DNA from 2 places in the Hominiventricola filiformis genome. Region 1 is predicted to be linked to the other one. Evidence: predicted binding sites of a transcription regulator. Region 1 holds the regulator's gene; the other holds the start of a gene.
What was found. Region 1 encodes Rex, which represses fermentation and respiration genes when NADH is low (regulators of the CRP and FNR family bind a similar motif). Its sites were predicted from a motif close to ATTGTTAANTANTTAACAAT; they were not measured.

Region 1 (5,216 bases):
GTCTTTCAGCATCTGTGAAAATGCCTGGTATCTTTCAAACTGCAGATTTGCCCACTGTTTATCTTTCTCATCTGCCCTTGCAAAATGAGTGAACAGTCCTTCCATCTCCACATTCGGGAGTTTACTGATCGCTTTTACGACATCCGCACTCTCTGCTGTATCCGAAAATCCGATTCTGGACATTCCTGTGTCCACTTTAATATGGAAATATACTTTTTTCTGCTGGCGGACTGCTTCTTCGGAAAGCTGGCGCGCCATAGACAGTTTGAAGACCGCAGGCCGAATATCATAACGCACTACGTCTTCATACGCATCCGGGAATACAAATCCCAGAATCAGGATGGGTTTTTCGATTCCTGCCTTTCTTAGCAGCACCGCTTCTTCAATAGTCGCCACCGCAAAACCCCAGATATACGGATATTCCTGAACCATATGCGCAATAGGAATTGCTCCATGTCCGTATCCATCCGTCTTGACTACCGCGATCATCTTCGTCTCCGGAGCCAGACGATCTTTCATACTTTTAAAATTATATGCAACTGCATTCAGATTAATCTCAGCACAGATTCTTAAATAATGTTTCATGACTCTTCTCCTTTTCTCATAGCCTGGGGCAGATATTCGATCAAATGTCTGGCCAGTAATCCATAGGTTCCTTCTCTTTCAGCTGCCAGATCACCGGCGCGTCCGTGAAGCCATACGCCAAGTCTTGCTGCATCTTCTGCATCCATCCTCTGGCCCAGAAGTCCTGCAATAATACCGGTAAGAACGTCTCCGCTTCCTGCCGTGGACATTCCGTTATTTCCCGTTGTGTTCACTGTCACTCTGTCAGGATCACCGATCGCAGACGGGGCATCTTTCAGAACACAGATACAATGATAAGCCTTGGCAAATGCCTGCGCCTGTCCGGGAATATTTTCTGATATTTCTTTCATTGTAAGACCGGTCAGCCGCGAAAATTCTCCCACATGAGGAGTCACAATCAGCGGTCCTTCATGCTGTTCCAGAAGTTCCATACGTTCTGCCAGAAGATTCAGTCCATCCGCATCCACGACCATCGGATGATTCCACTTCTTCATCACCTGCTCAAGCAGTACTGCAGAATTATCGCTTTTTCCAAGTCCCGGACCAATTGCCACCGTATCTGCCCAGGAAAAAGCTTCTGTCAGCTGCTCAAGCATGGAGTCTCTGTCTTCATACGTCGTCATGATCGCTTCCGGAAGAAGCGTCTGTAAAATGATACGGTTCGCTTCCGGCGTGAAAATTCGTACCATACCGGCTCCAGTACGAAGTGCAGCATATCCGCAGAGATATGCTGCTCCTGCCATATTTTTACTGCCTGCAATACACAGGACCTTTCCATAAATTCCTTTGTGTGAACGCGCTGTCCGCTTCGGCAGCATATCCAGCATTATTTTTTCTTCCATCTTTTCTGTTTTCCCGTAAAAAAGGGGCTTCTGCGAAGGTTTGTCCGTTCGCATTGGCCCCTTTGTCATTTCATATACCTGTCAGTTATTCCGCTTCTTCCGGACGCTCATAACTGGTGATCCGATAGGAAAGCTGCATCAGACTGTCTACCAGATGTACGTTCTCCACTACCACATCCTTCGGAACGTCCAGATCCAGATGTGCAAAATTCCACAGAGCCTTGATTCCGCAGGCTGCCAGTCTGGTTGCCGCTTCCTGTACCTTACTCTTCGGCAGAGTCAGTACCGCAATCTCAATCTGCTCTTCTTCCACAAACTCTTCCAATTCGTCCATCATCAGAACCGGAATTCCTCTGATTGAGGTACCCGCCAGTTCCGGGCGGATATCAAAAATTGCCTTCGTGATAAATCCATTCTTGCTGAAATCATAGTTTGCAAGTGCATGTCCGAAGTTACCTCCACCAATGATAATCATTGGATGAGTCGTATTCACTCCAAGAATCTTGCCGATCTCATCATAAAGATACTGTACATTATATCCATATCCCTGCTGTCCAAATCCACCAAAATTATTTAAGTCCTGACGTATCTGGGAAGCTGTTACCTGCATTTTATTACTTAATTCTCCGGAGGAGATACGTTCTACTCCGTTATTCAGCATCTCACCGAGATATCTATAGTATCGCGGAAGTCTTTTTATAACCGCTTTTGATATGCGTCTTTCTTCCATAAAACGCCTCCAATCATATACTTTATATATTATAAAACGCTGTTTATTTTTTGTCAAACTTTTCTGTCAGTTATTCTGACAGTTCTTCCCATTTTTCATATAATTCTTCCAGTTCCGTCTGGATGGCATCTTTTTCTTTGGAAAGCTTCGTCACTTCCGCCACATTGGTGAAAACTTCTTTCTTCTCCAGTTCCGCATCAATCTCTTTATCGCGGTTCTCCAGCTCTTCAATGCGGCTTTCTACTTTCTTCAGCTCATTTTGTTTCTTACGAAGCTGTGCCTGCTGTTCTTTCTGCTGCTTCCAGTCCAGCTTGGAATCTGTGTCTGCGGTTGTCTCTGCTGCCGAAACCGTCTCCGTGGGAGCCGCAGTGAAATTTACCATGGTCTCTTTCTTTTCCAGATAATAATCGTAGTTTCCAATATAGTTGGTCAGTCCCTGATTTTCCAGATCGAGAATCCGGGTCGCTACTGTATTGATGAAATAACGGTCGTGGGAGACGAACAGCACCGTTCCGGTATAATGGTTCAGCGCATCCTCCAGTACTTCTTTCGAAACGATATCCAGATGGTTGGTGGGCTCGTCGAGGATCAGGAAGTTTGCCTCGGAAAGCATGAGCTTCGCCAGAGAAACACGGCCACGCTCGCCACCGCTTAAATCTTTAATCCGTTTAAATACATCATCCCCTGTAAAAAGGAAGGCAGCCAGTACGTTACGGATTTTTGTATTGGTCAATGTCGGATAGGCATCCGAAAGTTCTTCAAATACCGTCTTTTCCATATGAAGCACATGGTGCTCCTGATCGTAATAACCAATCTGCACCCGGGAACCCAGATGCACTTCTCCTGCATCCGCCGGAATTACCTGATTCAAAATCTTCAGGATCGTGGTCTTTCCCGTACCATTGCTTCCGATGAGCGCCACTCTCTCACCGCGCTTGATTTCAAAATCAAGATCCGTGAACAACGTCTGGGGCGGAAATGCCTTGGACAGTCCCAATACTGTAAGTACGTCATTACCGCTTACCACCCGCGGCTCCAGTTCAATATGCATATCTGCCTTTACTTCAGAAGGCTTGTCCAGCACATCCAGCTTGTCCAGCATTTTCTCACGGCTTTCGGCACGCTTGATGGATTTCTCGCGGTTGAAGGATTTCAGTTTGGCAATAACTTCCTCCTGATGTTTGATTTCCCGCTGCTGGTTTAAGTACGCCTGCATCTGTGCTTCCCGGAGCATGGCTTTTTTCTGGGCATAATCGGAATAATTGCCCATGAAGGTGGTCACCTGTCCCTGATCAATCTCGATAACTTTGGTCACAACTCTGTTGAGAAAATACCGGTCATGGGAGACAATGAGTACGGCTCCCTGATAATTCATAAGGAACGTCTCCAGCCAGGTGATAGAACCCATATCCAGGTGGTTGGTGGGCTCATCCAACATAATAATATCCGGTTTGGAGAGCAGCAGTTTACCCAGTGAAACACGGGTCTTCTGTCCACCGGACAGGGTATCCACATGCTTGGAAAAATCTTCTTCCGTAAATCCGAGGCCCTTTAATACACCCGTAATCTCACTTTTCCAGGCATATCCGTTCTTCTGCTCAAACTCATGGCTCAGTCTTGCATACTGGTCCATCAGCTCCTGCAGTTCGGCACCCTCTGCCTGTTTCATGGAAAGCTCCATGCTGCGGATCCGAGCTTCCAGATCGAGCACATCCTGCTTCACCGTCAGAAGCTCATCAAAAATCGTGTTTCCACTCTGCATCTCCTGATGCTGAGCAAGATATCCGATGGTGGCACCTTTGTTGATCACCGTCTGCCCGTCATCTGCCGCCATCTCCCCTATGATAATTTTTAAAAGCGTAGACTTTCCGGCACCGTTGATACCAACGATCGCCGCTTTCTCCCGCTCTTCAATATGAAAAGAAGCATTTTTGAGGACTTCGTTGTCCCCGAATGCTTTGCATATATTCTGACATGCTAAAATCATTTTTGTAAATCTCCGTTTCTATAAATCCTGCGGACGGCTAAAATCCATCAAATATATTCAATTGGCAGAGCAACAAGATTTTCTCTCAAATACGTTTTTTTGTCAACCAGGCACATAATGACGCCCAATCCTCTTGTCTTTCCTTCCACTTTATCTAAAACAAGATTTGCCGCTCCCATATTTGCTTTGGGATTTCCTGACATTTTAATTTCAATAGGATATAACACCCCGTCTTCTTCTATCACAAGGTCTATTTCATTTTCTCCTGATGCATTCTTATCTTTTCCCCTGTAATAAAAAATATTGAATCGATAATCTTTTCCCTCATTAGTATAGGATTTCAAAATTTCCGATACCACGAACGTTTCAAACATATTTCCAGCAACAGCAGAACATTTTAAAGCATCCGCTGTCAGCCACCTGGTAAGATAACAGGCCAGTCCCGTATCCCGGAAATATATTTTTGGTGCTTTAATGGCCCGTTTCAACGCACTTGCGCTGTATGGCTGTAATAAATAAATAATCCCTGTTTTTTCCAGAATCGAAACCCAGTTCTTTATGGTAGGCTCACTTACCCCTGTTTCACTTGCCAGGTTTGTATAATTAAGAATTTCTCCAGTCCGTGCCGCAATTGCGGTCAGAAATTTCGTAAAGGTAATACTATCTGCTGAAATCAGCTCATTAATATCCCTCTCCAGATACGTGGAAACATAAGAAGAATAATATTCCTGCCAGTCTCTCTCCACATCGTAAAGTTCCGGATAGGAACCTTTATGAATGATATTCCAGAGATCACGATAAAGTTTTATTTCTTTTTCCCGCTCTTTTATATAAAAATCTGTAGGGATAAAATGCCGGTTAAACTGTACCCCATAGATCTCTCTCATGGACAGTCCTGACAATTCAGAAATTGCCACTCTTCCTGCCAGAGATTCACTCATTCCTTTCATCAGTTCCAGTTTCTGCGACCCGGATAAAATGAACAAGCCGCGTTCATCAGAGTCGTCTACGATTTTCTTAATCTCTTCTAATATCTCATTTTCCTTTTGGACTTCATCGATAAAAAGCGGAC
Region 2 (5,216 bases), on a different contig from region 1:
TGGCCGAAGAGTGCGGACTGCCCCTTCTTTCCTACACCATCACCCATCATACCCGCCAGAGTGCCATTGGCCTTCCTTTTATCAGGGAAAAAGAATATCAGGGAAAGATGCATTCTGTGACGGAATATACCATGAGTGAGATCATTTCCGCGGTCTATGAGAAGATGGAGGAGACAGGGCAGCAGGAAGGAATTCTCTTTATCGATGAGATCAACTGCGTGTCTGAGACACTGGCACCGACCATGCTTCAGTTTCTGCAGTGTAAGACCTTCGGTAACCAGCAGGTGCCGGAAGGATGGATCATTGTGGCAGCAGGCAACCCGCCGGAATATAACAAATCCGTCCGGGAGTTCGATATTGTTACCCTGGACCGTGTGAAGAAGATCGAGATAGAGGCAGACTATCAGGTGTGGAAAGAATTTGCCTATGAGCAGAAGATTCATGGCGCTATCATTTCGTATCTGGATATTAAACCGGACAATTTTTATCAGATCGAGACGACTGTGGACGGGAAACGTTTTGTAACGGCCAGAGGATGGCAGGATCTTTCAGAAATTTTGCAGGTTTACGAGGCACTTGATATTCCGGTAGACCAGGAAGTGGTGGGACAGTATCTCCAGCATGGCAGAATTGCCAAGGACTTTGCGGCGTATCTCGACCTCTATGCAAAATATAAGACCGATTACCAGATTGACGGTATCTTAAAAGGCGTGTGGAAACCGTCCGCCATTGAGAAACTTAAATTTGCCGCTTTCGATGAGCGGCTCAGTGTGGTGGGGCTTCTCATCAGCCGTCTGGGAGAGATCTTTTCCCAGGTACAGGCTGTGGATGAGCAGGTCACAGAAGTCTATGAGCAGCTGAAATCGAAGAAAGCGCTGGAAGGGGAACTGGATGAAGCGATCCGGGCAGATTTTGAAGCCCAGGTGAGCAGAAGAGAGCAGATGGTGGAGGAAGCTGCGGAAAATCTGGAATGCGCCTTTGATTTCTGTGAGACTGCATTCGGAGAAGGACAGGAGCTGGTAGTCTTTGTCACGGAGCTTACGATCAATCCCTACAGTTCCTGGTTTATCAGTGAAAATGGCTGCGACCGCTACTACAAATACAATAAAGGACTCTTATTCCGGGAAGGCCGGCAGGGAATCCTCGATGATATGGATGCTCTCCGTGACCGGATGGAAAGAAGAGAAGGAGGACAGTAGGATGGCGGATATTCTGAATGTACTGGAATTTTGCATGGATCATCTGGTAGAAATTGCCATTCTGATCTTTGAATTTATCGGGGTGGGAATTATTATTTTCTCTGGCCTCCGTGGATTCTGGCTGTATCTGAAACGGTCGCCGGAGACAAAGCTGACTCTGGCCAAAGGTCTGGCTATGGGTCTGGAGTTTAAGCTTGGAAGCGAGATCTTAAGAACGGTGATTGTCCGGGACTGGAAAGAGATCGGCACCGTAGCAGGAATTATCGCTTTACGTGCAGCATTGACCTTCCTCATTCACTGGGAAATCAAAGAAGAAGAAAAAGAAATGCATTAAGCATAAAGATCAAAAGAGCCGTCATCCGCTGGCAGAAGATGCCAGATGGATGGCGGCTTTTTGGGAGTTCAAATGTAATTATCTGCGGGCAGGTAATGCCACACGTACCACTTTCTGTAATGCTTCCAGAAATACATAGATGATGACGATATTTACAAAGAAGTTCATGGTACATTTAATGATTCTGGTGGTCAGAAGTACCTGAAGCGGGGTGCCGTACATCAGGTACAGCCAGGTGGATGTCAGCGTAATGCTGATAACGAATTCCACCAGTGCACAGGCAACAGCGCGGAGCTTGGTGATTTTGGAACGATACAGAATCAGTCCGCAAAGTGCGCCAACCAGAGCATAGCTTAAGGAAAATCCCGGAAAATAGGAAAATCCTCTGACAAAGCTGTTCAGCATGTCGCCAAGGAATCCAACCGTGAAGCCCATCACCGGGCCGCCCATCATACCGGCAGCAATAAATGCTAGGAATCCGATACGGATCTCAACGATAGAAGAGATCGGAATGTTGAAGAATGACAGTACCACGTACAGTGCAATGAAGAAACCACAGATACATAAATTCTGTACTTTGCACAGTTCCTGCAACTGGTATTTGAGATCCAGCGCTTCTTTTGAAATCTGCATAAAAAATACACCTCCATAGATGAAATGCAGGGGTGAAGGAACCAGTCCTTCGCTGAATGATAAGTGACTCATAAATAATATCTTTCAGGCACCACATCTGAGATGTATCCTCATATGTAGCAACGGGTGCGAATCAGACACCGTAAGCCTTTGGGCTTTTCGTCCCGTGACAACTCCCCATCCACGGGCACTTAACGCGTAAGATTCTACTTCGCTATTATTTACTTGTTTTTTATTATAGCAGTTATTCCCAATTCGTCAATGGATTAACAAAGATTTTTTCATTTTTTAACGCGGCCATGCCCTGGCTTAAATATTCTGCCAGCTGTTCCCGGCTTTCTGTGATATATTCCAGTGTCACATATTCCGGTTGAATCCGTTCCACCAGTTCCCGGACGCCAAGGGCGGTGAAAGGCTGGTGCTTATCGATGGCAAAAATATGGGTGAACAGCTGGTTCATCTGTTCCATGGGATCGTCTGACAGTATATGGGGGTGGGTATGCAGAAAATGTCCTGTATCCAGCATCAGGCCTTTCTTCTGATAATGGATACTTTCCAACAGAAGATAAGTCATCTCCGGACGCCGGAAATTCAGTCCCGGCCACCACAGATTTTCCATGAGAAGCAAGTTGGGCGCTGAGACCCACAGCCCCGACTGCGGGCATTAAAACAGGGTCATAAGATATTCCAAATCAGTATGTCAATAATATAACAAACTTATTGACTATTTGAAAAACAGGTGTATAGTAAAGATTGTGAAAGAAAAAACAATTTCACCTATCAGCAGAATGGAGGATTGAAAAGATGGCAAACAGAATCGTTTTAAATGAAACATCTTATCATGGGAAAGGAGCCATTCAGGAGATCGCAGGAGAAGTAACCCGCAGAGGCTTCCGAAAGGCATTTGTATGTTCGGGTCCGACCCTTTATAAGCATGGGGTAACCAAGAAAGTGACCGATGTACTGGAGCAGGCAGGATGTCCTTATGAGGTTTATACCAATATTAAAGAGAACCCGACCATTGAGAATGTGCAGGATGGTGTGAAAGCATACAAAGCATCCGGAGCAGACTTTATCGTAGCACTGGGAGGTGGTTCTCCTATGGATACGGCAAAGGCAATCGGAATTATCATTAATAACCCGGAGTTTGAGGATGTGAGAAGTCTGGAAGGTGTAGCACCGACCAAGAATCCGTCGGTTCCGATTATTGCAGTTCCGACCACAGCAGGTACTGCATCAGAGATTACCATTAACTATGTCATTACCGACACCGAAAAGAGAAGAAAATTCGTATGTGTCGATACCCATGATATTCCGATTGTGGCAGTGGTTGACCCGGATATGATGTCATCTATGCCGAAGGGACTGACGGCAGCAACCGGCATGGACGCGCTGACCCACGCCATTGAAGGATACATTACAAAGGCAGCATGGGAGATGACGGACATGTTTCATCTGAAAGCCATCGAGCTGATTTCTTCTTCCTTAAGAGGTGCAGTTGAGAATACACCGGAAGGCCGGGAAGGAATGGCGCTTGGCCAGTATGTTGCAGGAATGGGATTTTCCAACGTAGGACTTGGAATTGTACATTCCATGGCACATGCACTGGGAGCTGTCTATGACACTCCGCATGGTGTGGCAAATGCAATTCTGCTTCCGACGGTTATGGAATTTAACGCAGATGCTACCGGAGAGAAATACAGAGACATTGCAAAAGCAATGGGCGTTCAGGGAACAGAGACCATGAGTCAGGAAGAATACCGGAAAGCAGCCGTTGATGCGGTCCGCAAACTGGCTTCCGATGTTGGCATTCCGAAAGACCTGAAAGGAATTGCAAAAGAAGAGGATGTACGGTTCTTAAGTGAAAGTGCAGTGGCAGATGCCTGCGCACCGGGTAACCCGAAAGAGGCAACTCTGGAAGATATTGAGATGCTGTACCGCAAACTTCTGTAAAGACGTTATCCACCATTACATACTTCCTATATACGATATGGAAATGCCGCTATGCCGTTTATCAAGACGGTAAAGCGGCATTTTCATGTTTCTGGAAACTTTAGAAAATCTTAATTTGATTTATTCCGTAAATCTGATACAATAGGCGGCACAGGAGGAGCATAATTGTAAATGGAAAAGAAAAGAATAATAGCAGTGGGTATCCTTCTGGCAGCGCTGATAGCAGTGTGGCTGGGTATCCGGCAGTTTGCAGGCTCTGATGAGATAAAAAATCCGGCGCTTACGATTACGGCGCTGCCGGTAGGAAAGGCAGATGCACTGATTCTTAAGACGGATAGTTGGGCGGCCATGATTGACACTGGAGAGGAAAGGGATGGTTCCTATATTCGTGAGACACTGGAGGCGGCAGGCATTGATCACCTGAATCTTCTGCTGGTCACTCATTTTGATAAGGATCATGTGGGCAGTGCGGCAGAGCTTCTGGGAACGGTTGGCGCGGATCAGGTACTGATGCCGGATTATGAAGGAACAAGACCCGAGTATGCGGCATTTCTGTCGGCATTGGAGGCACATCCGGAGACGGAGGTACAGCGGATAACTGGAACGGAAACACTGGAAATTCCTGCAGGATCGGTGAACACATCTCTTGCGATTTATGCGGCGGATGATCCGGAAGAAATTCAGGATACGGACGGTGAATATGACAATGACATGTCTCTGGTTGCAAAAGTTATCTGTGGCGAACGGAAATTTTTATTTACCGGTGATATTGAAAAGACCAGAATCCGTCAGATGCTGGACTCTGGTGTGGACTGGACGGCGGACTGGATCAAGATGCCTCATCATGGACGTTATCAGAAGAAGGTGGAAAAACTGTTGGAAGCAGTGAATCCTTTCTATGCGGTGATCTGCGACGGGGAGGATCAGCCTGCGGAAGAAGAAACACTGGATGCTTTGAAAAAACGGCAGATAAAGGAATGGGAGACGGCCGATGGAACGGTAGTTACCATAACCGATGGAAAAAACATAAAAGTCAGACAGGAGAATGAATAATATGAAGAAAAAACAATTGGCAGTATGGATAATGACTGCGGCGT

Region 2: a site for Rex is predicted at 2,863-2,882, ahead of fucO (lactaldehyde reductase). Genes of this name have one in related genera too.

The regions. Positions count from the first base shown of each region.
Region 1 covers NZ_JAJEPS010000006.1:118,994-124,209, forward strand. The annotation lists gene alr (alanine racemase) at 1-585, opposite strand, end outside; gene LKD36_RS08110 (NAD(P)H-hydrate dehydratase) at 582-1,427, opposite strand; gene LKD36_RS08115 (redox-sensing transcriptional repressor Rex) at 1,513-2,157, opposite strand; gene LKD36_RS08120 (ABC-F family ATP-binding cassette domain-containing protein) at 2,228-4,144, opposite strand; gene LKD36_RS08125 (ATP-binding protein) at 4,192-5,216, opposite strand, start outside.
Region 2 covers NZ_JAJEPS010000016.1:1,643-6,858, reverse strand. The annotation lists gene LKD36_RS13485 (AAA family ATPase) at 1-1,199, shown strand, start outside; gene LKD36_RS13480 (DUF1622 domain-containing protein) at 1,201-1,533, shown strand; gene LKD36_RS13475 (folate family ECF transporter S component) at 1,612-2,166, opposite strand; THF riboswitch at 2,285-2,382, opposite strand; gene LKD36_RS13470 (hypothetical protein) at 2,411-2,785, opposite strand; gene fucO (lactaldehyde reductase) at 2,971-4,119, shown strand; gene LKD36_RS13460 (ComEC/Rec2 family competence protein) at 4,291-5,172, shown strand; gene LKD36_RS13455 (hypothetical protein) at 5,174-5,216, shown strand, end outside.